DNA from 4 places in the Cupriavidus sp. YAF13 genome. Region 3 is predicted to be linked to each of the others. Evidence: predicted binding sites of a transcription regulator. Region 3 holds the regulator's gene; each other region holds the start of a gene.
What was found. Region 3 encodes HrcA, which represses chaperone genes, less so after heat shock. Its sites were predicted from a motif close to TTAGCACTCNNNNNNNNNGAGTGCTAA; they were not measured.
Positions count from the first base shown of each region.

Region 1 (7,934 bases), on a different contig from region 3:
GCGGGCTCGACCGATGGCTCGAGCAATCCGGGAGCACGTGGTCGGTTGCGCAGCTACTCGGCTATTGCGGGCTGGTCGCGCTGTGCACGCTGGCGCTCGTGCCGCTGCTGCCCGTGCCGCCGGGACTGGTGGTACTGGGCGCATTACTGGTTGGCTCATTGCCTGTCTGGCATGTCATCGCACTTCGGCATAAACGCCTCAAGCAACTGGAGATGCAATTGCCCGATGCTGTCGACATGATCAGCCGCGCGCTACGCGCGGGGCACTCCTTCTCGAGTGCGCTGGGGATGGTGGGGCAGGAGGTAAAAGACCCGATGGGCCGCGAATTCCGGACTACCTTTGAGGAGATCAATTACGGAGTCGCTCTGGACGAAGCCATGACCAACATGGCGATGCGAGTGCCGATCAACGACTTGCGCTACTTCGTGATCGCGGTACTGATACAGCGCGAGAGCGGCGGCAACCTTGCCGAAATTCTCGACACGATCGGCAACCTGGTGCGTGAACGCCTGAAGCTGTTCGACAAGATCAAGGTGCTCTCGGCAGAGGGGCGGCTATCGGCCTGGATACTGGGCCTGCTCCCGTTCGCCACCGCGGGACTGATTCTCGTGGTGAATCCGGATTTCATGACAGTGCTATGGCAAGACCCGATCGGCCTCAAGATGGTCGGGATGGCGCTGGGAGGAATGACGCTCGGCGTCGTCTGGATGCGCCGGATCATCCGTATCCGGGTCTGAATGTGCGCGACCCAGAAGTAAGCAGAATTCTCGATTCCGGAGGCGATCATGCAAGATGTCCATACAGAGCAGGTCCTGATGCTGGTTCTCATTTTTGTGGCAGCGTTCGGCGCGGTGTTCGGTCTGCTGCTGACATTCACGCCAAGCCGGGCACGCGAGAGGATGGGGCAGATAATCGGTACGGCCACCGGAGCCAGCACGGGGCAGGACAATGCCTGGCTCGACAACCTGGTGCGGTGGGCCAGGCCCGTGTCCCGCCTGTCGTTGCCCAAGGAGGGTTGGGAAGGCTCGCAGATGCGCGTGCGCTTCATGAACGCCGGCTGGCGCAGCAGTGCCGCGCCGCATCTCTACTTCGCCGCCAAGACGGTGCTGGCCATCGGGCTGCCCATGCTGGCCTTGGTAGCGGTGAGCGGCATGCAGGCGTTCCAGGGGCAGTACAAGACCTTGGCACTGCTGGCGGTACTAGGCGCGATTGGTTACTACCTGCCCAATGCCGTGCTATCGCGCAAGGTGGATAACCGCAAGCGCGCGGTGTTCGAGGAGTTTCCGGACGTGATTGATCTGCTCACGGTTTGCGTGGAGGCCGGGCTCGGGCTCGACGCGGCGCTGATGCGCGTGGCGGATGAACTCGCGCTGCGCTGTCCGGTGCTGGCCGACGAGCTGCAATTGATGCTGCTGGAACTGCGCTCTGGCTTCGCCAAGGACAAGGCGCTGACCAACCTGGCGCTGCGCACCGGTGTGGAAGACGTGGACAAATTCGCATCCATGCTGAACCAGGCCGACCGCTTCGGCACGAGCCTGGGGGAGTCGCTGCGGGTGCTGTCCGACATGCTGCGCACCAAGCGCCGCATGCGTGCCGAGGAACAGGCCGCGAAGATTGCGCTGAAACTATTGTTCCCCTTGATCTTCATGATCTTCCCGACACTGCTGCTAGTGTTGCTTGGACCCGCATTCATCCAGATCTACCGGGTCTTGTTGCCGACCATGTCCGGCCAGTGAGCTGGCTAGCCTCACCTGACCGGACGTCGCTCCCTCGATTGTCTCCCGGTGCAATGCCAGGGAGCCAGTCTTGCCCGGACTTTGTCCGGGCGTTTTTGCTGGTGGCACAAATTGCCAGCATGCCCGCCGGCGGGAAGTGAAGGGCGCGACGCGCCCATGACGCTTGACCATGTCTTCGCTCGCATGAAGAATACAGCCAGCCCCCCCTACCGTCGGCGCGTCGGCATTTCGCATGGAGACCCTATGAAGATCCGCATCCTCAGCGATCTGCACCTCGAACACGACACACCAGCGGCGGTGCCCGACTGCCCCGCCGACCTGGTGGTGCTGGCCGGCGATATCGCCAATGGCCGCGCCGGCGTCGACTGGGCCGCGCGCACCTTTTCGGGGCCGGTGGTCTATGTGCCCGGCAATCACGAGTACTACGAGAGCGCCTTCGAGCAAGTGGACGCGGAGATGGCGCAGGCCGCGGGGGCGGCGCCGCATGTGCGCGTGCTCAATGACGCGGTGGCTTGTTTCGACAACCTGGCAGGCGAGCCGGTGCGCGTGATCGGCACCACCTGGTGGACCGACTACGCGCTGTTTGGCGCTGGCCGGCGCGATGAGTCGATGCTGGCCTGCGCTGGCGTGATGGTGGACCACCGCCTGATCGAAGTGGCGGATGGCGACGGCCAGCGGCGCCGCTTCACCACCGCCGACGCCCTGGCGCGGCACGAAGCGGCCAGCGCCTGGCTGGCGGCGCAGCTCGCCGCGCCCTTTGCCGGCAAGACGGTGGTGGTAACCCACCATGCGCCGGATCTCGGCAGCCTCGACCCGCGCTTCTCCCATGACCTGGTCTCCGCCGGCTTTATTTCGCGCAGGCCAGACCTGGTTGCGCAGGCCGACCTGTGGGTGCACGGCCATACGCATACCGGCTTCGATTACCGCCTGGAAGATGCGCGCGTGGTGTGCAACCCGCGCGGCTATATCCGCCGCAAAACCGGTGAGCCGGAGAACCCGGCCTTCGACTGGTGCTACACGGTGGAGCTCTGAGCCTTTCCCGCGACGGCGCGCCTTCGGCCGGTACTGTCGCCCCAAAAACAAAAACCCCCGCCGGCTCGCGCCAGCGGGGGTTTTTGCTACTACGGGTGATGCGGGTACAGCAGGCTGCCGTTTGGCTGGCCGGCAGATTTACATCATGCCGTCCATGCCGCCCATGCCGCCCATGCCGCCCGGCATTGCCGGAGCCGATTCATCCTTCGGCGTTTCGGCAACTGCGCAGTCGGTGGTCAGCATCAGCGATGCGACCGAAGCAGCGTTCTGCAGCGCGGTGCGGGTCACCTTGGTCGGGTCCAGCACGCCCATTTCCACCAGGTCACCGTACTCGCCGGTGGCGGCGTTGTAGCCGTAGTTGCCCTTGCCTTCGATGACCTTGGCCACGACGACCGAAGCTTCTTCGCCAGCGTTCAGCACGATCTGGCGCAGCGGCTCTTCCATGGCGCGCAGCACGATCTTGATGCCAGCGTTCTGGTCAGCGTTGTCGCCGGTCAGGTTAGCGATGGCAGCGCGAGCGCGCAGCAGGGCCACGCCGCCGCCGGGGACAATGCCTTCTTCCACGGCTGCACGGGTTGCGTGCAGTGCATCTTCCACGCGTGCCTTCTTTTCCTTCATTTCGACTTCGGTGGCGGCTCCTACCTTGATCACTGCAACGCCGCCGGCCAGCTTGGCCACGCGTTCTTGCAGCTTTTCACGGTCGTAGTCCGAGGTCGCTTCTTCGATCTGGGCACGGATTTGCTTCACGCGTGCTTCGATCGAGCCTGCGTCGCCGGCGCCGTCGATGATGATGGTGTTTTCCTTGCCGATTTCGATGCGCTTGGCTTGACCCAGTTCTTGCAGGGTTGCCTTTTCCAGCGTCAGGCCGATTTCTTCAGCGATCACTGCACCGCCGGTCAGGATGGCGATGTCTTCCAGCATGGCCTTGCGGCGGTCRCCGAAGCCCGGAGCCTTGACAGCGGCGGTCTTCAGGATGCCACGGATGTTGTTCACCACCAGGGTCGCCAGGGCTTCGCCTTCGACGTCTTCAGCGATGATCAGCAGCGGGCGGCCCGACTTTGCCACTTGTTCCAGCACCGGCAGCAGGTCACGGATGTTCGAGATCTTCTTGTCGAACAGCAGGACGAACGGGTTGTCGAGGGCGACAACTTGCTTTTCCGGGTTGTTGATGAAGTACGGCGACAGGTAGCCGCGGTCGAACTGCATGCCTTCCACGACTTCCAGCTCGTCGGCCAGCGACTTGCCGTCTTCCACGGTGATCACGCCTTCCTTGCCGACCTTGTCCATCGCTTCAGCGATCAGCTTGCCGATCACTTCGTCGCTGTTGGCGGAGATCGAGCCAACTTGCGCGATTTCCTTGCTGGTGGTGGTGGTCTTGGTCAGCTTCTTCAGCTCTTCAACCGCGTTCACCACAGCCTTGTCGATGCCGCGCTTCAGGTCCATCGGGTTCATGCCGGCGGCAACGTACTTCATGCCTTCGCGCACGATCGACTGGGCCAGCACGGTTGCGGTGGTGGTACCGTCACCGGCGTTGTCGCTGGTCTTGGAAGCCACTTCCTTGACCATTTGCGCGCCCATGTTCTGCAGCTTGTCCTTCAGCTCGATTTCCTTGGCCACGGACACGCCGTCCTTGGTCACGGTCGGGCCGCCGAAGCTGCGCTCCAGCACCACGTTACGACCCTTCGGGCCCAGGGTAACCTTGACTGCGTTGGCGAGAATGTTCACGCCTTCGACCATCTTGGCACGGGCGGCGTCGCCGAATACTACGTCTTTAGCTGCCATGTTCTGAATCTCCTAAATCTGTACGAATGGGGTGCGTGGATTACTTGTTCACCACAGCCATGATGTCTTCTTCGCGCATGACCAGCAGTTCCTGGCCATCCACCTTCACGGCCTGGCCGGCATACTTGCCGAACAGCACGCGGTCACCCACCTTGACGTCGAGGACGATCGAAGCGCCCTTGTCGTCCTTCTTGCCGGGGCCCACGGCGAGCACTTCACCTTGATCAGGCTTTTCGGCAGCGTTGTCGGGAATCACGATGCCGGAAGCGGTCTTGGTTTCATTGTCCAGACGCTTCACGATCACGCGGTCGTGCAAAGGACGCAGATTCATACGGACTCCTTGGTACAAAAAGTGATTTTTGGTTCACAAAAAATGACCGCCAGCACTGACGGCCAGCAGAATTAGTACGTCGGGAGAGGTCTGTTAGCACTCATGCCCAACGAGTGCTAATTATAGGGACGGGGGGTAGCGTTTTCAAGTCAACGACTTGATACGTGTTTACCCTGGAATTGTGAAAATCGTTATGGAGCCTGGCCGCGCGGCGAAATCTTTATTCGCGTCCTGATGGAATCCGGACGGATTTCGCCGAAATAAAAGTTACCCATGGATCACCAGCCCAATGTTTCCGGGCGGGATCATCGCATGCCACCCGTGGTGTTGCCTGCGGCACTTTCGCCCGCTGCGCGATACTCAACGTCACCCACCTCCACGGCGACGTGACACGACGTGACACGACGTGACAAGAAGCCGCCCCATTCAAAACTGCATGGCAAGAGTACAGAAGCGTTGATTTACGAGCGCGCCGGCCTGGCCAAGAATGGTCACACCAACCCGGCTCAAACCCATCGCTGGTTCATCGCCAACCTATCCGGAGCGCATCATGTCCCACCCCACCATGCAGGCCCTCATCGTCGAATCCGCCGGCGCGCCGTTCACGGCGGTCCAGCTTCCCAAGCCAGTGGCCGGCCCCGGCCAGGTGCTGGTGCGCATCCTGGCCAGCGGCGTCAATCCGCTCGACGCCAAGATCCGCGCCGGCCAGGCGGAGCACGCCCGCCAGCCCTTGCCCGCCGTGCTGGGCCTGGACCTGGCCGGCGTGGCCGAAGCCGTGGGCGCGGGCGTGACGGCTTTCGCGCCCGGCGACAAGGTCTATGGCATGACCGGTGGCGTGGGCGGCCTGCAAGGCTCGCTCGCGCAGTACGCGGCGGCCGATGCCGACCTGCTCGCGCGCAAGCCCGCCGCGCTGTCGATGCGCGAAGCCGCCGCATTGCCGCTGGTGTTCATCACCGCGTGGGAAGGCCTGGTCGACCGGGCTCGTGTGCAGCCCGGCCAGAAGGTGCTGGTGCATGGCGGCGCCGGCGGCGTGGGGCATATCGCGGTGCAGATCGCCCGCGCGCTCGGGGCGCAGGTCTACGCCACGGGCTCGGCCGCGCAGAAGGCGATCATCGAGGGCTATGGCGCCACCGCGATCGACCACGCCGCGACATCAGTCGCGCAGTATGTCGAGCAATACACCGCGGGCGAGGGCTTCGACGTGGTCTACGACACCGTGGGCGGCGCGGTGCTGGACAATTCTTTTCTGGCGGCGCGCACCTTTGGCGGTCATGTGGTGAGCTGCCTGGGCTGGGGCACGCACGCGCTGGCGCCGCTGTCGTTTCGCGCGGCCACGTATTCAGGCGTGTTCACGCTGATGCCGATGCTCACCGGCAAGGGCCGCGCGCACCACGGCGAGATCCTGCGCGAAGCGGCGCGGCTGGCCGATGCGGGCAAGCTTTCCGTGCGGCTCGATGCGCGGCACTTCACGCTCGACAGCGCCATCGATGCGCATCGCGCCATCGAGACCGGCACGGCCAAGGGCAAGCTGGTGGTGGAGATTGCCGGGGACTAAGCGCCTGCGCTATTGCCCAGGCGCTCGATGGTCGCATCCAGGAAGGCGCGCAGCCGCCCCAGGCGGCGCAGGTCGCGGTGATAGCCCACCCAGACGTCGCGCCCCGGCGGCGCCTCGCCCAATTCGATGGCCTGCAGGCCGCCGATGCGCTCGGCCAGCGCGCAGGGCAGGACAGCCAGCCCCGCGCCAGCCGCGCACAGCTTGGCCTGCGCCTCGCGGCTGTTGCTGCCGAATGCTACCCGGGCGTTCGGCAGTTGCTTGCGCATCCAGGCCATGTCGGGCAGGCCCGCGAAGCCCGCATCCAGCGTCAGCAGGGCATGCCCCTCGCCATCGCCCGCGCACGGCGGTGCCACGCCGGGCGCCGAGTAAAGCGCGTAGTCCATGTGCATCAGCTTGCGCTGCACGATATCGGCCTCGTCGAAGGCGCGGATGCGAAAGACCAGGTCCGCCTCGCGCCGTGCCAGGCTGAGCAAGCGCGCATCGGTGACCAGTTCCACCGCGACGCGCGGATGGGCGCGGATAAAGTCCGCGATCACCGGGGTCAGCATATGCACGCCAAACCAGTCGGACGACGAGATCCGCAGCATGCCGTCCAGCTCCTGTGCCTGGCCGGACAGCTGACGCTCGAAAGCCATCGCCTCTGCCTCGATACGCTCCGCGTGGGCGAGCACGGCGGCGTGGCGGGAACAATGGCGGGCACGCCGGGCTCGGGCCGGCATCCCGTCAGCTTCAGGTGGAGGGCGCCCGGCCTTCCAGGGCCCAGTAGTCAGGCACCTCCCGGCTGGGACTGCGCAGCACCAGCGCGTAGCCGCACCGGCGGCAGCGGTAGGCATAGGCGGCGCCGTCCTGGGCCTGCGCATCGGCGCGCGCGGCCTCGAGGTCCTCGTGCGGCGGCAGGTGTCCTGGCCTGCCGGCCTGGCGCTTGCATCGCTCACACGGCAACATGGATTTACCTCAGGTTGATAGGGAGCATGGTTCCATCTTGTACAGTCGGATGGCAGCGGGCGAATTGGTGCAATGCACCATAATTATAGGCGCTTTGTGACCCCTTTCCAGATATATAGAGAGCGATGCGTCGCCTTGCGCCGCAACGAAACGATGCCACGGCAGGAGCGCTGCTGCCAGGCTAGCGGGCAGGGAGCGTGGGCGCCGTGAGGAGGTCTCGCCGCGCGTCCGGGTTCGATCCGGCTTGTGCCGACACATCGCCCGGAGGCCGCTCCCGCGGTGACTCGGCCAGCGGCACCGTGACGACGGCGAACACGGAAAACGGGCACCAGAAAGACGGCCTGAAGAGACTCATTCTGCGGATGACGATGGCGCCGGCAAGAAACGGTGAAGGCTCTGAAAAGCGAAGGACCGGCAAGGCAGCGCCCAGCCGGTCCGGCTTCAGGATTGGTAAGCCCTGCCCATCTTAACGACCGAATCGGCAGATGGTTGAGGCTGTCATCAACTATTCATGAAACCCGCAAGATACGACGCGCACCTGGACGGAATACAT
Region 1 is NZ_JBFRDD010000062.1:30,087-38,020, forward strand. It holds gene AB4061_RS34120 (type II secretion system F family protein) at 1-737, shown strand, start outside; gene AB4061_RS34125 (type II secretion system F family protein) at 786-1,736, shown strand; gene AB4061_RS34130 (metallophosphoesterase) at 1,980-2,768, shown strand; gene groL (chaperonin GroEL) at 2,907-4,550, opposite strand; gene groES (co-chaperone GroES) at 4,591-4,881, opposite strand; gene AB4061_RS34145 (zinc-dependent alcohol dehydrogenase family protein) at 5,432-6,436, shown strand; gene AB4061_RS34150 (LysR family transcriptional regulator) at 6,433-7,155, opposite strand; gene AB4061_RS34155 (hypothetical protein) at 7,166-7,381, opposite strand.
Region 1: the regulator HrcA is predicted to act here: its motif matches at 4,975-5,001, upstream of groES (co-chaperone GroES).

Region 2 (7,934 bases), on a different contig from region 3:
CATCAAGCTCGTCGAGGCGGCGCGGCGGGTCATCGATGTGATGAGCTAAGCCCCGAACAAACCACGATCGGGCGCCTCGATGCGCCCCCGCACGCGCTTGGTGCAATGCACAAGGATGGCGCGACCGCATCACCTTTCACGCACCGGCAGCGCACGGACGCCGCCTCGGCGCGCCCGCTTCTGGCTCCTTGCCCGCCCTCGCCGGCCGTCAGCCCCCGGCAACAGCCCTCCCGACCCTTGGCACGCGGCTTGCGTAATCGAAGCATCGGCCAACGACGGCCGATCACATACCGATGTGCGCCGCCAACGACGGCTGCGCCGCATCACGGGACAACGGCGTCCTGACCTGCCCCCCGCATTTCTGGCGAAAGCGGAGCAGTTCAGGACGCTTTTTATTTGGAGCCGTGTCAATGCCCTCTCGCCTGAAGATTGCCAAGTCGCTGCACGCAGCAGTTGCCACCGACGCCAGCACCACGGGAGCCGATGCGGTGCCCGCCAGCAACGGACGGCGCCGCGCCCTGGCTACCATCGCCGGCGCCAGCGTGATCACCCTGGTCGATCCCCTGGTACGCGCAGGTGCATGGGCAGCAGGCTCCGACGCGCCGGAAAAACCGGAGGTGAGGATCGGCTTCATCCCGCTGACGGACTGCGCCTCGGTCGTGATGGCCGGCACGCTCGGCTTCGACAAAAAATACGGCATCAAGATCACGCCCACCAAGGAAGCCTCCTGGGCCGGCGTGCGCGACAAGCTGGTCAATGGCGAACTCGATGCGGCGCATGTGCTGTACGGGCTGATCTATGGCGTGCAGCTTGGCATTGGCGGCCCCAAGAAAGACATGGCGGTGCTGATGAACCTGAACCACAACGGCCAGGCCATCACGCTGTCATCCAAGCTGGCCGAGAAAGGCGTCAAGGACGGCGCCAGCCTGAAGGCGCTGATGATGAAGGAAAAGCGCGAGTACACCTTCGCCCAGACCTTCCCCACCGGCACCCATGCCATGTGGCTGTACTACTGGCTGGCTGCCAACGGCATCAACCCGATGCAGGACGCCAAGGCCATCACCGTGCCGCCGCCGCAGATGGTGGCCAACATGCGCGTGGGCAACATGGACGGCTTCTGCGTGGGCGAGCCCTGGGGGGCGCGTGCCATCGCCGACAAGATCGGCTTTACCGCGGAGACCACGCAGGCGATCTGGAAGGATCACCCGGAAAAGACCCTGGGCACCACGGCAGAGTTCGTGCAGAAGTATCCCAACACGGCACGCGCGATGGTGGCTGCCGTGCTCGATGCATCGAAGTACATCGACGCATCGGCCTCCAACCGCCGCAAGACCGCCGAGACCATTGCCGCGAAGTCCTACGTCAACACCGACATGGACATCATCCTGGACCGCATGCTGGGCCGCTATAACAACGGCCTGGGCAAGACCTGGGACGACCCGGACTCGATGAAGTTCTACCAGGACGGCGCCGCCAACTATCCCTTCCTCTCCGACGGCATGTGGTTCCTCACGCAGCAAAAGCGCTGGGGCTTGCTCAAGGATCACCCTGACTACCTGGAAGTGGCGAAGAAGGTCAATCGCATCGACATCTACAAGCAGGCCGCTGCGGCCGCGCAGGTGCCGCTGCCCAAGAGCGACTTCCGTACCGCGAAGCTGATCGACGGCGTGGTGTGGGATGCCAGCAAGGACCCCAAGGCCTACGCCGACGGCTTCAAGATCAAGGCCTAACGCACACGCGCCCCGGCGTGATTCCGATTTTGATTGCCGCTTGAACGCCGGCGTGGCGACACGCCGGCTACCGAAGGAGCCTGACGTGAATGCACTAGCCCAGCCGGCCCCGCATGCCGCCAACCAAGCCGCGCCCGCCGATGCCGGCACCACTGCCGAGGTTGCCGTGGTTGGCGACCAGCACGCCCATGAACGCGCCGAGCGCCGCGCGCTCGCCGCGCAAGCCGAGGCCCGCCGCGCGGCGCTGCGCGACGCCATCACCGCCGTGGTGCTCAAGGTGATGCCGCCCGTCGCGGGCTTTGCGCTGTTCCTGCTGATGTGGCACGGCATCGCCACCATGATCCCCGCCATCCCCACGCCGGCCGGCACCTGGCATGCCGCCGTGCCGCTGTTCGCCGACCCGTTCTACCGCAACGGCCCCAATGACCAGGGCATCGGCTGGAACGTGCTGGCATCGCTGGCGCGCGTGGCGGCGGGCTTCGGGCTGGCCGCATTGATCGGCATCCCGGCCGGCTTCGCGCTGGGCCGCTTCGCCTTTCTCAACGCGATGATGGCGCCCATCATCAGCCTGCTGCGCCCGGTCTCGCCGCTGGCTTGGCTGCCCATTGGCCTGCTGCTGTTCAAGTCGGCAAATCCGGCGGCGATCTGGGCCATCTTCATCTGCTCGATCTGGCCGATGGTGATCAATACCGCGGTGGGCGTGACCCGCGTGCCGCAGGACTACCTGAACGTGGCGCGCGTGCTCGACCTTTCCGAATGGAAGGTGTTCACCCGCGTGCTGCTGCCCGCCGTGCTGCCGTACATGCTCACCGGCGTGCGGTTGTCCATCGGTACCGCCTGGCTGGTGATCGTGGCCGCGGAAATGCTCACTGGCGGCACCGGCATCGGCTTCTGGCTGTGGGACGAGTGGAACAACCTGAAGGTGGAACACATCGTCATCGCGATCTTCATCATCGGCATGGTCGGGCTGCTGCTCGAATACGCGCTGCTCAGCCTGGCCAAGCGCTTCAGCTACGGCAACTAGGACGCCAAGTCGCAAAGACGCAAGTCGCTACCCGCGCCCTGGCGCCCTGGCGCCCAAGGAGAAGCTCATGGAAAAGTTCGTCCGTATCGAAAATGTCGGGCAGACCTTCAAGACCAAGAAGGGGCCGTTCGTCGCCCTGCGCGATGTCAACCTGACCATCGCCAGCGGCGAGTTCATTACGCTGATCGGCCATTCGGGCTGTGGCAAGTCCACCTTGCTCAACCTGCTGGCCGGGCTGGACCGGCCCAGCGCCGGCGCGCTGATCTGCGCCGAGCGCGAGATCGCCGGCCCCGGCCCGGATCGGGCAGTGGTGTTCCAGAATCATTCGCTGCTGCCCTGGCTGACCTGTTTCGACAACGTCTACCTTGGCGTGGAGCGCGTGTTCGGCGGCAGCGAAGGCAAGGCGCAACTGAAGGCCCGCACGCACGACACGCTGGCCTTGGTTGGCCTGACGCATGCCGAAGCCAAGTATCCGCAGGAGATCTCGGGTGGCATGAAGCAGCGCGTGGGCATCGCCCGGGCGCTGGCGATGGAGCCCAAGGTGCTACTGATGGACGAGCCCTTCGGCGCGCTGGATGCGCTCACCCGCGCGCAGCTGCAGGACGAATTGATCAAGATCGTGGCGAAGACGCGCAGCACGGTGGTGATGGTGACCCACGACGTGGATGAAGCGGTGCTGCTGGCCGACCGCATCGTCATGATGACCAACGGCCCCGCGGCCACCATCGGCGAAGTGCTGAAGGTGGACCTGCCGCGGCCACGCGAGCGCATGGCGCTGGCCGAAGACAAGGATTACCACGCATGCCGCACGGCAGTGCTGGACTTCCTGTACCGCAAGCAGCGCAATCCCGCCCTGAAGGAAGCCGCCTGAGCGGGAGCGATGACGGGCCAGCCGCTGCCGCGCGCGACGCGAAGCCGAGCCGGCACCGCGGCTGTCATGGGCACGGCCGGCCCGCTCCGCTATCATGGACTTCAAACAACATAGTCCCAACCCGCCATGACCACCACGCCTACCTCCCCTGCGGCCCCCGCCGCCCCTGCCTTCGCTGCCGCGAAGTACATCAAGGAAATCGGCCGGGGCGTCAATGGCGCCCGCGCGCTGCCGCGCGAAGATGCCCAGGCGCTGTTCGATGCCATGCTGGCAGGGCGCGTGGCCGATATCGAGCTGGGCGCGGTGCTGATGGCCTATCGCATCAAGGGCGAGGCCCCGCACGAGCTGGCCGGGATGCTCGATGCCGCGCACGCCCATTGCCTGCCGCTGGCCGGCCCGGCGGACCGCGTCGTGGTGTCAATCCCCAGCTATAACGGCGCGCGCAAGCAGCCTAACCTGGTGCCGCTGCTAGCGCTGCTGCTGGCGCGCGAGGGCATTCCGGTGCTGGTGCACGGCTCCCGCCAATTCAACGGGCGCGTCACCAGCATCTCGCTGTTCGAGGCGCTGGGCATCATGCCTTGCAGCTCCGTGGCGCAGGCCGAATCCCAGCTGCGCAGCAAGGATGCCCAGCCCGGCCCACTGGCGGTGCTGCCGATCGACGTGCTGTCGCCGGCGCTGGCCCGGATGCTGGACAAGCGCATGCAGATCGGCTTGCGCAACTCTGCGCATACGGTGGTCAAGATGCTGCAGCCTGTGGGCGCGCACAGCCCGGCCGAGGCGCTGCGGCTGTATAGCTACACCCACCCCGAGTACCGCGAAACCCTGACCGATTATTTCTCGCGCGAGCCCGCCAATGTGCTGCTGGCGCGAGGCACCGAGGGCGAGGTGGTCGCGGATGCCCGGCGCAACAGCCGCATCGACTGGCTGCACGACGGGCATCAACGCACCTTGGTCGACCCGACGTCGGGCTCCATCGTTGAAGTGCCGGAATTGCCGCCCGGCAGTGACGTGGACCAGACCGCGGCCTGGATCCGCCTCGTGCTGGACGGCAAGGCGCCTGTGCCTGCCCCGATCGCCACGCAGATCGACGCCATCCGCGACTGCCTGCAGCAAGGCACGCGCGTGGCCTGGGCCAGCCCGGTCTGAGCCTGGCCCGGCAAGCAGGGGCCTTTAGCGCTTGCGCGGTGGCAGCGGAATGCGGTCGCTCTCGCCCGGCACGCGCGGGAACTGGTCATCCTCCCAGCGTTTGGAGGCTGCTTCGATTGCTTCCTTGGTGCTGGCAACGAAATTCCAGAAGATGAAGCGATGGCCGTCGGTCGGGTCGCCGCCGAGCAGCATCACGCGCGACGCCACCTGCGCCGTCAACGTCACCGGCTGGCCCGGCACCAGCACTGCCAGGTGCCGCTCGGGCAACACTTCGCCGTCCAGGGCGATGGTGCCGTCCGCCGGGTAGATGCCGCGCTCGGCGTGTTCCGCCGGAATCTCCAGGCTGGCGCCCGCGTCGAGCTCAATGGCCACGTAGAGCGTGCGGCTGAACACCTTCACCGGCGCCTCGGCGCCAAACGCATCGCCCGCAATCACCGTCATGCGTACGCCAGGGCGCTCCAGCTTGGGCAGCGTCGCGGCCGGATGGTGATGAAAGGACGGCTCGACGTTCTCGTACTCCTTGGGCAGCGCCACCCAGGTCTGGATGCCGTGCAGGCGCGGCCCGGCATCGCGGGCGGACTGGGGCGAGCGCTCCGAGTGCGCGATGCCGCTGCCAGCCGTCATCCAGTTCACGTCGCCCGGCCTGATGACCTGTTTGCTGCCCAGGCTGTCGTGGTGAAGGATCTCACCCTCGAACAGGTAGGTGACCGTGGCCAGTCCGATGTGGGGATGCGGGCGCACATCGGCGCCTTCTCCGGGCGGCATGGCCACCGGGCCCATGTGGTCGAAAAAGATGAATGGGCCGACAGTCTGGGTTGCCGCGGCGGGCAGCAGACGGCTCACGGCAAAGTCGCCGAGGTCACGGGTGTGCGGCTTTAACAAGTGCTCGATAGCAGACATGATGTTCCCCGGTTTGGTCGATGCTGGCGCTCAGCACCACTGAGACAAATGAAAAGAGTGTAGCTGCTAGCGAAACACAGCATCTCAACTGGCGACAGAACCGGCAGGGCCAGTGGCCCTCTAATCATGGTCGGATCGTTCGCGCACCCGCGTGAGATAGTGGCCTCGTCACATTCCGCAAGATGTCGGATTAAAATACTATGTAGAATAACCATTCGATTACCAGGAACTATCAACCCTATTGGTACTCCAACTTAGCAGTCCCCCGGCTTGAGTGCTAATATGTGTTGCAATGCAGTGCGAGACCCCAAAAAGGGCCGCACAAGCGGGCAACCCACCCGCCGGATGCGAAAGGAGCAATCGAGTGAACGCAGTCCTATCTGCTGACCAAACCCAAATGACCAACCGTCTGCCTACGGTGCCGCAAGGCGCCGGGACGTTTGCGCTGACCTTTCCCGGAACGCTGGGAAATATCGACAGCTATATCCAGGCTGTCCACCGTATTCCCCTGCTTACCCCCGAGGAAGAGCAGCGGCTCGCGCGCGAGTTGCGCGAGCATGATTCCGTCGATGCTGCGCGCCGCATGGTGCTGTCGCACCTGCGCCTGGTGGTGTCCATCGCCCGCCAGTACCTCGGCTATGGCCTGCCCCACGCAGACCTGATTCAGGAAGGCAATATCGGCCTGATGAAGGCTGTGAAGCGCTTCGACCCGGATCAGGGCGTGCGGCTGGTGTCGTATGCGATGCACTGGATCAAGGCCGAGATCCACGAATACGTGCTGAAGAACTGGCGCATGGTCAAGGTGGCTACCACCAAGGCTCAGCGCAAGCTGTTCTTCAACCTGCGCAGCCACAAGCAGGGTGCCCATACCTTCACGCCGGAACAGATCGACGCGGTTGCGCGTGAGCTGAACGTCAAGCCGGAAGAAGTGATGGAGATGGAAACCCGCCTGTCGGGCGGCGACCTGGCGCTCGAAGGGCAGATCGACGATGGCGAAGAGGACTTCGCGCCCATCGCCTACCTGGCCGACAACCACAATGAGCCCACCCGCGTGATCGAGGCCCAGCGCCACGACCGCCTGCAGGTGCAAGGCCTGGAAGAAGCGCTGTCCAAGCTCGACGACCGTAGCCGCCGCATCATCGAGGCGCGCTGGCTGCAGGTCAACGACGACGGCTCGGGCGGCTCCACGCTGCACGAACTGGCTGACGAATTCGGCGTTTCCGCCGAACGCATCCGCCAGATCGAAACCGCGGCGATGAAGAAGATGAAGGGTGCGCTGCAGGCTTTTGCCTAAGACTTAAGCGCGCCAAAAGTAGAACAGGGCCGGTCGCGAGACCGGCCCTGTTTTATTTTGCCTGCCGGCTTCGCCGCCGGCGGCTCGCCTCAGGACAGCAGTTGCTTGAGGTCGTGCACGATCGGCTCCGGCCCCTGGCCGTGGCGGATAAACAGGCGCAGCTTGCCGCTCGGGTCGAACACATAGCTGCCCGCCGAGTGATCCATGGTGTAGTTGTTCGGGGACGTGCCCGGCACCTTGGCGTAGAACACCTTGAAGTCCTTGGCAACCTTCTGCAGCGCGGCATCGTCGGCCGGGCGCATGCCCAGGAAGCGCGGATCGAAGGCCGGCACATACTGCGCCAGCAGCGCCTGCGTATCGCGCTCCGGATCCACCGTCACGAACAGCACCTGCACCTTGTCGGCGTCCGGCCCCAATTGCTCCATCACCGCCTTGAGCTCGGCCATGGTGGTCGGGCACACGTCAGGGCAATGCGTATAGCCGAAGAACATCACTACCGCCTTGCCCTTGAAGTCGCCAATGGAACGCACCTTGCCGTTGTGGTCGGTGAGGACGAAGTCCTTGCCGAACTCACTGCCGCCGGTGATATCGACGTTCTTGAAGGAAGCCTTCTGCTGGCCGCATGCCGCCAGCAGCAGCGCGCACAGGGCCAGCAGGCAAAACCGGCGGAAGGTCGCGAAGGTGGGGAGGAAGCCTGAAGGGAAGTGGTTTGGCATGCGAGTTCGGGTGGTGTTGGCCAGCCGGCGCCGCCCGGCAGGCGGCTGGACGCGACAAGGTCACATTAACAGATGACACGCAGTATCGCCGATCGAGGCCGTCACGCGCGCAGGCCGCGACAAGATGCCGCAAGCCTGTGCGCCCCGCTCAGGCCTGCGGCAGGAACTTGAAGTAGTGATCGACCAGCAGCGCGGCGAACAGCAGCGAGAGATACAGGATCGAGAAGCGGAAGGTGCGTTGCGCCAGCGCATC
Region 2 is NZ_JBFRDD010000006.1:109,881-117,814, reverse strand. It holds gene AB4061_RS07335 (ANTAR domain-containing response regulator) at 1-49, shown strand, start outside; gene AB4061_RS07330 (CmpA/NrtA family ABC transporter substrate-binding protein) at 411-1,730, shown strand; gene ntrB (nitrate ABC transporter permease) at 1,816-2,754, shown strand; gene AB4061_RS07320 (ABC transporter ATP-binding protein) at 2,822-3,625, shown strand; gene ybiB (DNA-binding protein YbiB) at 3,752-4,771, shown strand; gene AB4061_RS07310 (pirin family protein) at 4,796-5,671, opposite strand; gene rpoH (RNA polymerase sigma factor RpoH) at 6,069-6,965, shown strand; gene AB4061_RS07300 (SCO family protein) at 7,055-7,681, opposite strand; gene AB4061_RS07295 (heme o synthase) at 7,830-7,934, opposite strand, start outside.
Region 2: the regulator HrcA is predicted to act here: its motif matches at 5,926-5,952, upstream of rpoH (RNA polymerase sigma factor RpoH).

Region 3 (7,934 bases):
TGGGATCCGCGTCCCGGCCATCAGGGTCGTTGGCGATCTTCGGGTCGGTAATGAAGTCATAGCCGGGCACAATGCGGCCGGCGAGATCGGGGTGCGGCAGGTAGCCGGTATCGAGCACGGCGATCACCAGGCTGCTGCTGCCGCGCGTGCGGTCCCATGCGGGGGGCAGGTTCACGCCGCCCACCACCTGGGCAGGGGTGCCGAGGTAGGGCTGGTTGAGCGCGAACTCGGGATCGTTGGGCACGGTGTCGTGCAGCCGCAGCCAGCGGTCCGGCACCACTTCCGCAATGCGCGGATCCTGGCGCAGCCGGGCGGCGGTGCCTTCCGGGTCGGCGGCATCGCTGCCGGAGACGCTCAGCAGTTGCAAGCTGCCGCCCATCTGGCGCTTGACCGAAAGCGCCACGCCGGTGCTCTGGCGCACGCTCAGCATGCGCTCGGACAAGCCGCTGGCAGCAGCGCGGTCGCTCGCGCTGGTGACGTTCGCGCCGGTGGTTGTGCTTGTGCTGCCGTCACGCCAGCGCACGATGAAGTTGCCGGTGTAATGCGGCGCGGGGCGCGCGGCGGGGTCGGGGGCCGCGCCGGCTGCGGCCGGCACACCCAGCCAGAGGGCGGCGCCCAGTGCCAGCAGCAGGGCGGCATGGGGCGCCACGCGCCGCGTTTCGCCAGATTGGAATTGACGCTGTTCCTGCATGTCTAGGTTCTCCCGTTGAGCCCGCTTCGGACTGACCGCGGTTACAGCATTCAACTTTCAGCCTTCAACCTTCAGCCTTCAACGTCCAAGCCATGCATTCCGACGACAGAAACCGGGCCACCGCCGGATTCAGCTCGGCGGCATGTCGCGGCCGATGGGCTGGGTGCGGTTCGGCTTGAGCACGCGGTCAGGTTCGGCCAGTTCGATGCGAGGGGTGCCGCGCAGCGTGGCAAGCGCCTGGTCGATCGTCGCATCGGCCGACGCGGAGATCGCGGTGACCAACCACACGCCGCCCGACATGGGCCGCTTGACGACGAAGCGGATCGGCCCGGCAATCGAGGCCAGCAAGCGATCGGCGTCTTCGGACACGGTGACCGGCGGCGCGGAGAACCGCACCATGATATCGCCGACGGCGCGATCGGCGCTGATGCTGTTGAGCGGTGGCGCCGACGGGCGCTGCTGCGCCTGGCAAGCGGTCAGGGCCAGCAGGGCCAGCAGGCCGCAGGCGGCGGTGATCCGCAGCGGGCGAGCCAGTGAGCGGGAGTGCGGCTGTTTGCCGAGTGACATGGGGAAACTCCTGAATGGTTACGGGCCAGGGCGCAGGCTATCAGCCTGCGCTGCGCCGCGAGCGGCGCGCCTCCCGGGCCGTGCCGGTGGTGCCGCGCAGGCCTTGCGCGAGCATCTCCTCGGCATGTTGCACTGTGGTGGCCGTCACCGTGGTCCCGCCCAGCATGCGTGCGGTTTCGACCACGCGGCCGGCGGCGTCGAGGGCACGGATGCGCGAGCGGGTGACCGAGCCTGTGCCGTCGCGCTGGCTGGTCTCCTTGCTGACCAGCAGGTGGGCGCCGGCCTGGGCGGCCACCTGCGGCAGGTGGGTCACGCACAACACCTGGCGGGCGCGGCCGAGTTCCTGCAGGCGGCGGCCCACTACCTCGGCCACCGCGCCGCCGATGCCGGTGTCGACTTCGTCGAAGATCAGGGTGGGGGTGGGCGCGGCTTCGCTGGTAATGACGGAAATTGCCAGGCTGATCCGGGCCAGCTCGCCGCCCGACGCCACTTTGGCCAGGGGGCGCGCGCTGACGCCGGCATGGCCTGCCACCAGGAACTCGACCTGTTCCAGGCCGTGGCTCTGCCCTTCGTCGAGCGGGTGCAGCGCCACCGCGAAACTGCCGCCCGCCATGGACAGGCCCTGCATGGCATCCGTCACGGCGGCCGACAGGCTTTCGGCCGCCACCTTGCGTGCGGCGCCGAGGTGCTGGGCGATGGTGAGGTAGGCGGCGCGGGCCGCGGCCTCGCGCGCCATCGCCTTGTTCAGGTCCTGGGCGGACTGGAGATCGTCCAGTTGCTGGCGGCGCGCCATCAGTTCGTCCGGCAACTGCTCGGGCGGCATCCGGTACTTGCGTGCGGTGGTGTGCAGCGCCTGCATGCGCGCCTCCACCACCTGCAAGCGTTCGGGGTCCAGGTCGATCCGGTCGACATAGCGGTTGAGCGAGTGCGCGGCCTCCTCGACCTGGACCAGCGCCGGGTCCAGCGCCGCCAGTACGTCGCCCAGCGCGGGGTCGACGTCGGCCATCTGCCGCAGGCGCTGCACCACGCTGTTAAGCCCGGACAGCACCGAGCCATCGGCCTCGGACAGCGCCTCGAGCGCGGCGCGGCTGCCCTCGATCAGCCCGGCGGCGTGCGACAGCCGGTTGTACTCGGCCTGGATGTCTTCCCATTCGCCGGGTTGCGGCGCCAGCTTCTCGAGCTCGCCGACCTGCCATTCGAGCCGCTCGCGTTCCAGCTGCATCTCGCGCGAGCGGTGCTCGACGTTTTCGCGCTGGCGCACGCACGCGCGCCACGAGCGCCAGGCTTCGGCCACCGCACCGGCTTGCGCGGTGAGCCCGGCATGGGCATCGAGCAGCAGGCGCTGGGCGTCCGGGCGCAGCAGCAACTGATGGGCATGCTGGCCGTGGATATCGACCAGGCGGTCGCCGATGTCGCGCAGCTGGCCCAGCGTGGCGGCGGCGCCATTGATAAAGGCCTTGCCGCGCCCGCTGGCGTCGACCGTGCGGCGCAGCAGCACCGTGCCTTCGTCGCCGGTGAGATCGTGTTCGGCCAGCCAGGCGTCGAGCCCGGCCGGGGTGGAAAAGGTGGCGCTGATGCTGGCCCGGGCGGCGCCTTCGCGGACCACGCCGGCGTCGGCGCGCTCACCCAGCACCAGGGCCAGCGCATCGATCAGGATCGACTTGCCGGCGCCGGTCTCGCCGGTGAAGACGGTGAAGCCCGGGGAGAAGTCGAGGTCGAGGGTATCGACAATGACGAAATCGCGGATGGACAGGCTGCGCAGCATCGTGGTCGACGGGTCGGGGCTGGGTGATGTCAGGGGACGGATCTGGGCCGGATCGGTGCGGGCCGGGGCGGATCAGAGCCGGTTGTCTTCGCTCGGGTACTCGTGCCAGTGCAGCTTCTTGCGCAGCGTGGCGTAATAGTTGTAGCCGATCGGGTGCAGCAGGTTGACGGTCTTGGCCGAGCGCCGCACCACGATGCGGTCGCCGGGCAAGAGCGAGGTCAGCGACTGCATGTCGAAGTTCACGCTGGCGTCACGCGCCGTGGCGACCTCGATCGACACCTCGGCATCGTGCGGCAGCACGATCGGGCGGTTGGACAGCGCATGCGGGGCAATCGGCACCAGCACCAGGCCCGACAGGGTCGGGTGCAGGATCGGGCCGCCCGCCGACAACGCATAGGCGGTCGAGCCGGTCGGCGTGGAGACGATCAGGCCATCGGAGCGCTGGTTGTACATGAAGTGGCCGTCCACCGACACCGCCAGCTCGACCATGCCGGAAATGCCGGAACGGTTGACCACGACGTCGTTGAAGGCCAGCGCGGAGAAGATCACGCCATCGTCGCGCACCACCTGGGACTCCAGCAGCATGCGGGTCTCGGACTCGTAGCGGCCCGCCAGCATGTCGGGCAGCACCGAGTGCACGTCCTGCAAGGGGATGTCGGTCATGAAGCCAAGGCGCCCGTGGTTCACGCCGATCAGCGGCACCGGGTAGCCGGCCAGCTGGCGCGCCAGGCCCAGCAGGGTGCCGTCGCCGCCGAGCACCACCGCCACATCGGCATGCTTGCCGATCTCGTCGGGCGCCAGCGCCGGATAGTCGGTCAGTCCGGTGGCCAGGGCCGTGTCTCGCTCGAACACCACATCCTGGCCGTTCCTGAGGATACAGGCGGCCAGCTCTTCCAGCGGGCCCTCGATGCCGGCTGTGGCGTACCTGCCGATCAGGGCGACGGTGCGAAATGGGGCGCGCGCGGCGCCGGGCTTGGGGAGCGAAGACATGCCGGGATTAGACCATACCGCCGTGACCATTGTCAGCAGGAGGGCGCTTGGCGCCGGGCCGGATCGCCGATGAGCCGCCCGAATGGTGAAAACTTGCGTAAAATCAGGAGCATCATGGATGAACGTGCGAAAACGCTTCTCAAAACCCTCATCGAGCGCTACATCGCCGAGGGGCAGCCCGTGGGCTCACGGACCTTGTCGAAGTACTCGGGGCTCGACCTGTCTCCGGCCACCATCCGCAATGTGATGTCCGACCTGGAGGAAATGGGGTTCATTGCCAGCCCGCATACCTCGGCCGGGCGCATTCCCACGCCGCGCGGCTACCGGCTGTTCGTGGACACCATGCTGACCGCCCAGCCGCTGGATGGCGCGCTCAACCTGGCCGAGCTGACCGGCAAGATCCGGGGCCAGCTGGAGGGCCAGCAGCTCGGGCCGCAGCGGATGATCACGTCGGCGGCGCACACCTTGTCCAACCTGTCGCAGTTCGCCGGCGTGGTGATGACCCCCAGGCGCGCCCAGGCGTTCCGCCAGGTCGAATTCATGCGGCTTTCGGACAAGCGCATCCTGCTGATCATCGTCACCCCCGAGGGCGACGTGCAGAACCGCATCATCCAGACCGAGCTGCCGTATTCCCCGTCGCAACTGGTCGAAGCCGCCAATTTCATCAACTCGCACTTTGCCGGCATGAGCTTCGACAATGTGCGCGACCACCTGCGCGGCGAGCTGCGGGCGCTGCGCATGGATATGTCGCAGCTGATGCAGGCCGCGGTGGAGGCGGGGAGCAATGCCATGGCCGAGGGGGAAGACGACCATGTCTTCATCTCGGGCGAGCGCAAGCTGCTGGAGGTGGAAGACCTGTCGTCCAGCATGGAAAAGCTGCGCCGCCTGTTCGACGTGTTCGAGCACAAGACCGGCCTGCTCAAGCTGCTCGATGTCTCCAGCCACGCCCAGGGCGTGCAGATCTTCATCGGCGGCGAGAGCAAACTGGTGCCGCTCGAAGACATGGCGGTCATCACCGCGCCCTATGAAGTCGACGGCCAGATCGTCGGCACGCTCGGGGTGATCGGGCCGACCCGCATGGCCTACGAACGGGTGATCCCGATCGTCGACATCACCGCGCGCCTGTTGTCCAGCGCGCTCAGCCAGAACTAGTGTTGGCTCGGCCCTGTCTTACAAACTGCCTGTTCCCCGCATCCTGTAAGCTCGGCGAAACCTGGCGGCCGCGCGTCCTGTGCCCGCGCCGCCCCGCCACACCGGAAATTACATGACGTTTACCCCTGAACCGGCCTACCAGCATGGCCAGGCGCCGCGCACGGCCATCCTGCTGATCAACCTCGGCACCCCGGATGCGCCAACGCCGAAGGCGGTCGGCAGCTACCTCAAGCAGTTCCTGTCCGACCCGCGCGTCGTGGAGATCCCACGCGCGGCGTGGCTACCGCTGCTGTACGGCATCATCGTGCCGCTGCGCTCGCGCGCTTCGGCGATGAAGTACGAGTCGATCTGGCTGCGGGAGGCGCATATGACGGGTTCCCCGCTGCTGGTGCACACCGAGCGCCAGGCTCACGCCTTGCAACTGCTGCTGAACCAGCAAGGCCATGAGGTGACAGTGGCGTGCGCCATGCGGTACGGCAATCCGTCGATCGGCTCGGTGCTGGAAGCGCTGCGCCGCCAGGGGACCGAGCGCATCCTGCTGCTGCCGCTATATCCACAGTACTCCGGCACCACCACGGCGACGGGCTTCGACGAGGTGTTCCGGGTACTCAAGCAGTGGCGAAACCAGCCGGAGCTGCGGCTGGTCAAGCATTTCCACGACCATCCGGCCTATCTTGCCGCCTTGCACCAGCAGGTGGGGGCATACTGGGCGCAGCATGGCACGCCGGATTTCGCGCGGGGCGACAAGCTGATCCTGTCGTTTCACGGCGTGCCGCGCCGCACGCTGGAGCTCGGCGACCCCTACCATTGCGAGTGCCTCAAGACCGGGCGCCTGCTGGGCGAGGCGCTGGGCCTGCAGCCCGGGCAGTACCAGGTCACCTTTCAGTCACGCTTTGGCAAGGCGGAGTGGCTGCAGCCCTATACCGCGCCCACCCTGCAGGAACTCGGCAAGGTCGGCACTGGCCGGGTAGACGTGTTTTGCCCGGGCTTTCCGGCCGATTGCCTGGAGACGCTGGAAGAGATCGCCATGGAAGGGCGCTCCGAGTTCCATGTGGCAGGCGGCAAGGTGTTCCACTACATTCCCTGCCTCAACGATTCGGAGAGCTGGATTGCCGGGCTGGCGGAGATTGGCTTGCAGCACTTGCAGGGCTGGCCGCTGCGGCTGCCGCATCCGCATGAGCTGGAGGCCCGCCGCACGCACGCGCAGACGCGTGGCGCCGCGGCATGAGCGTGGCGCTGCCCAACGGATGGAGGTGACGACATGAGTGTATCTTTCGAGGCCGATGCCCGCCTGCGCATCGACAAATGGCTGTGGTGCGCGCGCTTCTTCAAGACTCGCTCGCTGGCTGCCGAGGCGGTGGACCGTGGCAAGGTGCAGGTCAACGGCCAGGCATGCAAGAATTCGCGCGAGGTCAAGCCGGGCGACACCGTCGTCCTCGAGGCGCATCAGCAGCGCTGGGAAGTGGTCGTAAAAGGCATTGCAGCGGTACGCGGCCCGGCCGCGGTAGCCCAGACGCTTTATGCGGAAACCGAGGCCAGCGAGGCGCGCCGGCGGCAGGATGCCGAGAATCGGCGGCTTAACGTGGAGCCTGCATCGAAGCTGCAGGGGCGCCCGACCAAGCGCGATCGCCGCCAGATCGACGGCGTCAGGGGATGAGGCGGACAGCGATTCAGGCTGTACGGACTCCCCGGCCGGGTCAGCGAACGTAGGGAATGATGTAGTGTTTGAATACCGCCTTGCCACTGCCGTATTCGGTGTCTCGCGGCGTGAAGGCGCCGGAGAGGCAGATGAAGACTGTCATCACCGATAATGCGGCGAGAAGGAAGACCGTCAGAACAGGCAGCTTATGCATGGCTAACCTTTCGAGAGTGGCCCCACTTGAATTGCATCTTCGACCCCGTTATTTTTGTCATTTTTATACGGTTTCATCTTAGGGGGTGCGCTGCAGCAAAGCAATATGACCCCTATTTCCGTAGACCCCCTCTTTGTAACCTTGTATTTCACTGCACCGTCGCGGTGCGCACTTGAAAATCCGGGGGCCTGCCACCAATTGCAGGCTACATTTGCCGATTGACCACCCGGCGGCCTGCGCTAGACAGGCCGCGCCTTTGTTTGATACGGATCGACATGGAAGAACAGAAGCAGACGCCATCCACCACGCCGCCGCTCACGCCAGCCAGCGAGGAGCTGAACACCGCCCCGGCCGGCCAGGCCGATAACGCCGCCACCGTGGACGTGGCGGCCCAGTTGGCCGCGCTTGAAGCCAAGGCCAAGGAAAACTACGACATGTTTCTGCGGGCTACCGCGGAAGGCGAGAACATCCGCCGCCGTGCCCAGGAAGACGTCGCCAAGGCCCATAAATTTGCTATCGAGACCTTTGCCGACTACCTGCTGCCTGTGATGGACAGCCTGCAGGCGGCGCTGGCCGACGGGTCGGGCGATATCGCCAAGCTGCGCGAAGGGGTCGAACTGACAGCCCGCCAGCTCGTCAGCGCCTTCGAGAAGGGCAAGATCGTCGAGCTGAACCCGGTTGGCGAGAAGTTCGACCCGCACCGCCACCAGGCCATTTCGATGGTGCCGGCGCCGCAGGAGCCGAACACCGTGGTCACGGTGCTGCAGCGCGGCTACACGATCGCCGATCGCGTGCTGCGCCCGGCGCTGGTCACGGTGTCCGCGCCCAAGTAAGCGCCACCTCTTTGCGGTCCGCCCGGCGGGCTGGCACAAGCAACGCCCGGTGCCGCTGGCCCGGGCGTTTTTCATTGCTGGAG
Region 3 is NZ_JBFRDD010000010.1:69,209-77,142, forward strand. It holds gene AB4061_RS10945 (S8 family peptidase) at 1-691, opposite strand, end outside; gene AB4061_RS10950 (hypothetical protein) at 821-1,258, opposite strand; gene recN (DNA repair protein RecN) at 1,299-3,023, opposite strand; gene AB4061_RS10960 (NAD kinase) at 3,096-4,013, opposite strand; gene hrcA (heat-inducible transcriptional repressor HrcA) at 4,128-5,165, shown strand; gene hemH (ferrochelatase) at 5,278-6,393, shown strand; gene AB4061_RS10975 (RNA-binding S4 domain-containing protein) at 6,427-6,822, shown strand; gene AB4061_RS10980 (hypothetical protein) at 6,863-7,018, opposite strand; gene grpE (nucleotide exchange factor GrpE) at 7,294-7,851, shown strand.

Region 4 (7,934 bases), on a different contig from region 3:
GAAACCACGCACGCCATTCTGGCGCTGCTGCGCGATATCCATCGTCGCTTCGGGCTGACCGTCGTGCTGATCACGCACGAGATGCGGGTGATCCGCGAGATTTGCGACAACGTGCTGGTGCTCGAACGTGGCCGGATGGCCGAGCAAGGTCCTGTGTGGCAAGTGTTCGGCAACCCCGGCCACGACGCTACCCGTGCCCTGCTGCGGCCGCTGCAGACGGGCTTGCCGGATGACCTGGCGCGGCTGCTGCAACCCAAGCCCCCCGCGCACGGCGCGTTCGAGCAACTGATCGAACTGCATTTCACGGGCATCGGCGATACGGCGCCCGAGCTGGCCCGCATCGCCACGGCGCTGGGGGGCCGTGCCCGGCTGCTGCACGCCGGCGTGGACCGCATCCAGGGCCATACCCAGGGCCGCCTGCTGCTGGCCGCCGCGGGTGCCGGCCTGTCGCCCGAGATGCTGGCCTCCCAACAACTGTCCCAATACACCAAGGTCCTCGGCTATGTCCCCGCTAACCATTGAACGCATCTGGCTAGGCCTGTTCGACACCCTCACCATGGTGGGCGCGTCCGCATTGATCGCGGTGTTAGCCGGCATCCCGCTCGCCCTGGTGCTGGTATTGACGTCGCCCGGTGGCGTGCTCGAATCTCCGCGGCTGCATCGCGCGCTGGGCAGCGTCATCAACGGATTCCGCGCCACGCCTTTTATCGTGCTGCTGGTGGCGCTGCTGCCGTTCACGCGGCTGGTGGTGGGCGCTACCATCGGCGTTTGGGCGGCCGTGGTGCCGCTGGCGATCAGCGCCACGCCGTTCTTTGCCCGCATCGCGGAAATCAGCCTGCGCGAAGTGGACCGCGGCCTGGTCGAAGCGGCGCAGGCAATGGGCTGCCAGCGCTGGCATATCATCTGGCACGTGCTATTGCCGGAAGCATTGCCGGGGATCATTGGCGGCTTCACGATTACCGTGGTGTCCTTGATCGGCGCGTCGGCAATGGCGGGGGCGGTGGGCGCCGGCGGGCTCGGGGATATTGCAATCCGCTATGGCTACCAGCGGTTCGACACGACCGTGATGGTGGTGGTGATCGTGCTGCTGATCGGGCTGGTCAGCACGATCCAGTGGGCAGGCGACCGCTGCGTGCGGCTTCTCAAAACCCGTGGATAGGCCGGGGCGGGCAATACTGCCCGCCCGTCCCGTGCGTCGCGTTCAGGCAGCCTTCGCCCCAACCGACCAGTAGTAGGCCGGCGCGGTGCCATTGATGGCGTGATCCTCAATCACCCTTGCCTTGTAAAGGGTCGGGTTATGCGAGGCCAGCGTGCGGGCATTGCGCCAATGGCGATCCAGCCGACGGTCCTCATCCAGCGCGGAGGCGCCGCCGATATCGACCAGCCGTGTAGCCGCCGCCAGTACCTGGTCCGCCACGACAACCTGCGCCTTGGCGGCACGCAACTCGACATCGTCCAGCAAGCTTGCTGGCACGGCTTCACCCCGCTGCCGCAGGCGATCGATCTCGTCAAGGCCTTGCGCTACGGCGGCGACGGTGGCGGCGGTGGCGGCAAATGCCGCGCCGGCCAGGTGGCCCGCCACTTGCTGCACCAGCGGATCTTCCGCGGGCGTGCGTCCGCTGCCATGGCTCTAGACGCGCTTGCACGCGCGCACAAAGGCAGCGGCGTCGCGCTCGATGGCCCGGGCGATGCCGGCGAGCGTCGCCAGGTGCACCAGCTGGACGTAAGCCGTGATGGACGTGGGCACATTGCGCGGGAAGCTCAGCACCTGTTCGCTGGACACCGCAACGTCGCGGAAGCGCGTGGTGCCGGAGCCCGTGAAGCGCTGGCCAAAACCCCGCCAGTCATCGATGCGGTCGATGCCCGGCGCATTGGCCGGCACCGATCGAGTGGAAACGGGCGGAGAGTTCCGCCTGGGAAGGATTGAGTTCTGGCATGAGTTTGTTATCCGGGTTCAGATGACGATGGCAAACACACGAGGCTCGCCAGCGGCAGCTTCGGGGTCGTCCGGCGCGGACCCGGATGCGCACCACGGCCGGCATCTCGGACCAGCTTGCGCCCAGCCCGCCAAGCTCGACGAGAATGGCCAGGGCCAGCAGCCGGCTCTCCCGCAACGCATCGCGCTCGGCCTTGGGCGGTGCCGCCTTCGACGTTGCACTCCACCGCGCTCTGCGCGAAGTCGCGCGCCAGCGCCTGCGCCGTGCGTTGCGGGTCCAGCGGTACCCGGCGCTCAGGCTCATGCCGACGCCTTGCTGCCCGGCAGCACGTCGTTGGCGATCATCTCGCCGAACGGCCCCGTCAGGTTGGTCGCGCCGCCGCGACCTAGGCTGGCGTACGGCTCCGGCAGCAACGGGAACACCAGTTCGGCAAAGCGATACGCTTCCTCAAGGTGCGGGTAGCCCGAGAAGATGAAGCTCTCGATGCCGAGGTCCGCGTATTCCTTGATCCGCGCGGCCACTTCCCGTGGGTTGCCCACCAGCGCGGTGCCAGCACCGCCGCGCACCAGGCCCACGCCGGCCCAGAGGTTCGGATAGATTTCCAGCTGGTCGCGGCGGCCGCCGTGCAACGCGGCCATCCGGCGCTGGCCGACGGAGTCGAAGCGCGAGAAGGACTTTTGCGCGGCAGCGATCATTTCGTCTGAGATCTGCGCGATCAGTTCATCCGCGGCCCGCCAGGCTTCCTCGCTGGTCCGCCGCACGATCACGTGCAGGCGCACGCCAAAGCGCACTTTGCGGCCAAGGCGCGCGGCGCGCGCGCGCACGTCGGCGATCTTTTGCGCCACGGCCTCGGGCGGCTCGCCCCACGTCAGATACACGTCGACCTGTTCCGCGGCCAGGTCGTGCGCTTCATCCGACGAACCACCAAAATAAAGTGGCGGGTAAGGCCGCTGCACCGGCGGATACAGCGCCTTGGCGTTCTCCACCTTGATATGCTCGCCATCGAAGTGAACAGCCTCGCCCTCCAGCACGCGGCGCCAGACGCGCAGGAACTCGGCCGATGCGGCATAGCGCTGGCTGTGGTCAAGGTACAGGCCATCCCCCCGATTCTCGTCCGGGTCGCCGCCGGTCACGACGTTGATCAGCAGCCGGCCATTGGTAATACGGTCAAGCGTGGCGGCCATACGCGCCGACACGGTAGGCGAGATGATGCCAGGGCGGATTGCCACCAGGTAGCGCAGGCGCTCCGTCCATGGCGCCACCGCGGAGGCAATCACCCACGAATCCTCGCAGGAGCGGCCGGTGGGAATCAGCACGCCGTAGTAGCCCAGGTTGTCGGCCGCCTGCGCGATCTGCTTCAGATAACCCAGCGAAACGGGGCGCGCGCCCTCCGTGGTGCCGAGATAGTGGCCATCGCCGTGCGTGGGAAGAAACCAGAAGACATTCATTGCCGCGGTTCTCCCCTTCAAGCCGCACGCTGCAGCAGCAATTTGCGGCTGGCTTCGAACAACGGCGCGCAACGATCCGCGGCCAGGCGAATGCGTTCGGCCAGCGTCGCGCTGCTGACCTGGTAATTCTGGAAATCCCCCGGGCTGCCGTACACGCCGATGGGCAGCGTGAGCGCCTGCAGGAAGCCGAACAGCGGCCGCAACTGATGCTCCAGCACCAGCGCGTGGCGGTCGCTGCCGCCCGTGGCCCCCAGCAGCACTGGCTTGTCCACCAGCGCCTCCTGCCCTACCAGGTCGAAAAGATGCTTGAAGTGGCCAGGATAAGAACCGCGATACACAGGCGCGGCCACCACCAGCAGGTCGGCGGACTCGATGGCGACCAGCTCGCTTTCAATCTCGGCCGGCAACTCTGCCCGCGACAGCGCCGCACCCAGCGGACGCGCGATGTCGCCGAGATTGACAATATGGCTTTGCAAAAGCAGCCGGCTATCCAGTTCCGCGAGCAGTGCCTGCACGAGCGCGAGCGTGCGCGAGGGCTGCTGAGCGCTGCCGTTGACGGCGACCACTTTCAGCGGTGTAGCCATGGGAAACCTCCTGTCGATGTCGATGATTTGTGGATTCACGCGTGCGGCGTATTTCGTTGCCGGCAATGCATTAGACAAGAAGCAGGCCCGCGTGAATCGCCATGTTTCTTGCCTGATTCGGCCTCCTTGACGCGATCGGTACCGCCCTCGCCGTGCACTCTGCCGATCCGCTGTTGCGCACCCAACGGCGCGGGAGCGCGCCCACCCCCGCCGTCTTAGGCAGACGCTTAGAAGCGCCCTACGATAGCGCAGCGTAGTTGGCCGCCGAAGGATGAATTTCATCTATGCATAGACATGCGAAACGCATATAGGCATGCGAGATTTGCATCCCACTCGGACCCTGCCGGGCGCACCAACGATAGGTGCCTGCCCTAGCCCGCGAACCATACGACGAAGAACGCATAGCGAAGAGGACCCCGCTTGCGGGGCCCTCTTCGTTCACGCCTTGCCGGACCAGTCTTCAGCCAATGGCCTCAGAAATCCAGTCCACCACCTCCGCCAGCCGCGCCCGGCACACTGAGCTGCCCCTCATCCTTCGGCAGTTCAACGATCGCAGCATCAGTGGTAAGGATCAGGCCTGCCACCGAGGCAGCATTCTGCAAAGCCGTGCGCGTGACCTTGGTCGGATCAACCACGCCGCCCTCCACCAGGTCGCCATACTCACCAGTAGCCGCGTTGTAGCCAAAATTGCCCGTCCCTTCAGCCACGCGCGCCACCACCACGCTGGCTTCTTCGCCGGCGTTGGCAACGATCTGGCGCAACGGCTCCTCCAGTGCCCGCAGCACGATCTTGATGCCGGCCTGCTGGTCCGGGTTGATGCCCGTCAGATCCTTGATAGCCTGGCGCGCACGAATCAGCGCTACGCCGCCGCCCGCCACGATGCCCTCTTCCACCGCGGCACGCGTGGCGTGCAGCGCGTCTTCCACGCGGGCTTTCTTCTCCTTGACCTCGACCTCGGTGGCACCGCCGACCTTGAGCACGGCCACCCCGCCGGCCAGTTTGGCCACGCGCTCCTGCAGCTTCTCCCGGTCATAGTCGGAGCTGGCCTCGTCGATCTGGGTGCGGATACGCTTCACCMGCGCCTGGATCTGCACGGCGTCGCCCGCGCCATCGATGATGATGGTGTTCTCCTTACCGATTTCCACGCGCCCGGCCTGGCCCAGTTGCTCCAGCGCGATCTTTTCCAGCGACAGCCCGACCTCTTCCGACACCACCTGGCCGCTGGTCAGGATCGCGATGTCTTCCAGCAGTGCCTTGCGGCGGTCGCCAAAGCCAGGAGCCTTGACCGCGGCGGCCTTCAGGATGCCGCGGATATTGTTGACCACCAGCGTGGCCAGTGCCTCGCCCTCCACGTCCTCGGCCACGATCAGTAGCGGACGTCCCGCCTTGGCTACCTGCTCCAGTACCGGCAGCAGGTCGCGGATGCTCGAGATCTTCTTGTCCACCAGCAGCAGGTAGGGTTGCTCGAGCACCGCCACCTGCTTGTCGGGGTTGTTGATGAAATACGGCGACAGGTAGCCGCGGTCGAACTGCATGCCTTCCACGACTTCAAGCTCGTCTTCCAGCGACTTGCCATCTTCCACCGTGATCACGCCTTCCTTGCCGACCCGGTCGATGGCCTGTGCGATACGCTCGCCGATGGCGCTTTCGCCGTTGGCCGAGATGGTGCCGACCTGCGCGATCTCGCGGCTGGTGGTGGTCGGCTTGCTGATGCGGCGCAGCTCTTCGATGGCCGCCGTCACTGCCTTGTCGATGCCGCGCTTCAGGTCCTGCGGATTGAGCCCGGCCGCGACGTACTTGACGCCCTCCCGCACGATGGCCTGCGCCAGCACGGTGGCGGTGGTGGTGCCATCGCCGGCGTTATCGCTGGTGCGGGAAGCGACTTCCTTGACCAGTTGCGCGCCGATGTTCTGCAGCTTGTCCTTGAGCTCGATCTCCTTGGCCACGGAGACGCCATCCTTGGTCACGGTGGGGCTGCCGAAGCTGCGCTCCAGCACCACGTTGCGGCCCTTGGGGCCCAGCGTTACCTTGACCGCGTTGGCGAGAATATTGACGCCTTCGACCACCTTGGCGCGGGCCACGTCGCTGAACACTACATCTTTTGCTGCCATTGTTGTCTGTCCTGTCTGGATTGTCGGGTTCGTTCGGGAAATCTCGGATCGATGCTGGCGGACGCGCTGCGATTCAGCGCTCGACCACGGCAAGGATGTCTTCCTCGCGCAGCACCAGCAGTTCGTCGCCGTTGACCTTCACCGCCTGGCCCGTGTACTTGCCGAACAGCACCCGGTCGCCCGCGCGCAGGTCCGGTGCAATGCGTTCGCCGGCTTCGTTACGCCGGCCCGGGCCGACGGCGATCACCTCGCCCTGATCCGGTTTTTCGGCGGCGCTGTCGGGAATGACGATGCCGGATTGCGTGCGGGTTTCGTTGTCGGACCGTTTGACGAGAACGCGGTCGTGCAGTGGGCGAAGGCTCATGCTGGCTCCAGGAAGAAAGGAAGAGAGAAGTTCATTAACGGCGGATGTCGGTGCCGACGTGGCGCTGCGTGCTGGCAATCAGCACTCGATGCCGGTGAGTGCTGAGTATAGAAAGCGCCGGCATGCACGGCCAACTGATCGTTTCGCATTTGCTTAGAAGCAGGCATGAAGGCGCCGACCCGCCCGCGCTGCTAAAAACACAGCAGTACTGCACAGCTGGTTGTTGATTCCCAAACAGCCTCACCGCAATTCCTCGCGCCAATGCGGGCCGTTCGCCGACGCCAGCCTTGGGTACGCATCTTGCGAAAGGTTGCGCTTTTCCCAACGCACCTCTGAGCATGACCTCCGCCCTGAAAGTGATCGCCGTATCCGGCAGCACCTACCTTCCCTCCCGCACCCTCGTACTCGCGCAGGCCCTGATCGATGGACTCGAACGCGAGCTTGCCGTTGAGAGCCAGATCATCAATCTCGGCGATATTGCCCGCCCGCTGGGCTCGGCGCTGTCGCAGCATCTGAGTGCGGTGCTGCGGCCATATCTGCGGCAGATCCAGCAGGCACGCGTTTTGCGGCTACCGCCTTTCCCATCCTCATCCTTCAAACAACATGATTGCGTTCGGGCTGTCCACTTCTCTTCGTCGTCTTACCACGCTCGCACTCATGCTCGCGGTGGCGACCGCGTTTGCGGAGCCCTTGCCGTCCGTGGTGCGCTTCGGGGTTTCCAACGCGGGCGTGGGCACACCACCGCGTATCGGCACGGGCTGGCTGGCGGTAGCGCAAACCAAGGGCTTTATCGAGGAGGCACTGAAGAAGGACAACATCAAGGTGCAATGGATCTTCTTCAAGGGACAAGGCCCACAGGTCAACGAGGCGCTGACCAACGAGCAACTCGACTTCACCACCCTCGGTGACCTGCCCTCCGTGATTGGCCGCTCGGTCGGCATCAAGGCGAGGCTGGTCATGGTGACCAGCACGCGCGGCAAGCGCGTAGGCTTTCACAAGGGCACGGCCACTCAGCTCGCAGTGGACCGGATCCCTGAACAGAACGGCCTGGGCGAGCGCGACATCAAGGTGATCAACCTGGAACCCGCCAGTTCGCCGGCGGCGTTCCAGACCGGCGATCTCGATGCGATCTTCGGCACGCTGAATCTCAAGGTACTGGAGTCCAAGGGACAGGCCAGGATCATCTACAGCACGCGCGACAACCCCGTTGCGAGTGACAACGGCCATGTGCTTGTGACGGATAAGTTTTCGAGCACCTACCCCGGGCTCACTCAGCGCGTGGTCACGGCGCTTGTCCGCGCCGCCAGCTATGCCTCGCAGGAAGCGCATCGCGACGAAGTGCTGAAGCTCTGGGCCTCGTCGGGCGGCATTCCCGCGGCGATCTACGACGAGGAGCTAAATGGCATTCCCCTAGCCCACCGGCATTCACCGCGCTTCGACGACTACGTGCGCGCGGCCGATCGGCGCTCGATGGAAGACGCTTACCGCTT
Region 4 is NZ_JBFRDD010000027.1:54,967-62,900, forward strand. It holds gene AB4061_RS21475 (methionine ABC transporter ATP-binding protein) at 1-522, shown strand, start outside; gene AB4061_RS21480 (methionine ABC transporter permease) at 503-1,159, shown strand; partial or broken gene AB4061_RS21485 (acyl-CoA dehydrogenase) at 1,202-1,606, opposite strand; gene AB4061_RS21490 (hypothetical protein) at 1,631-1,882, opposite strand; gene ssuD (FMNH2-dependent alkanesulfonate monooxygenase) at 2,237-3,385, opposite strand; gene msuE (FMN reductase) at 3,403-3,969, opposite strand; gene groL (chaperonin GroEL) at 4,443-6,080, opposite strand; gene AB4061_RS21510 (co-chaperone GroES) at 6,154-6,444, opposite strand; gene AB4061_RS21515 (ABC transporter substrate-binding protein) at 7,048-7,934, shown strand, end outside.
Region 4: the regulator HrcA is predicted to act here: its motif matches at 6,523-6,549, upstream of AB4061_RS21510 (co-chaperone GroES).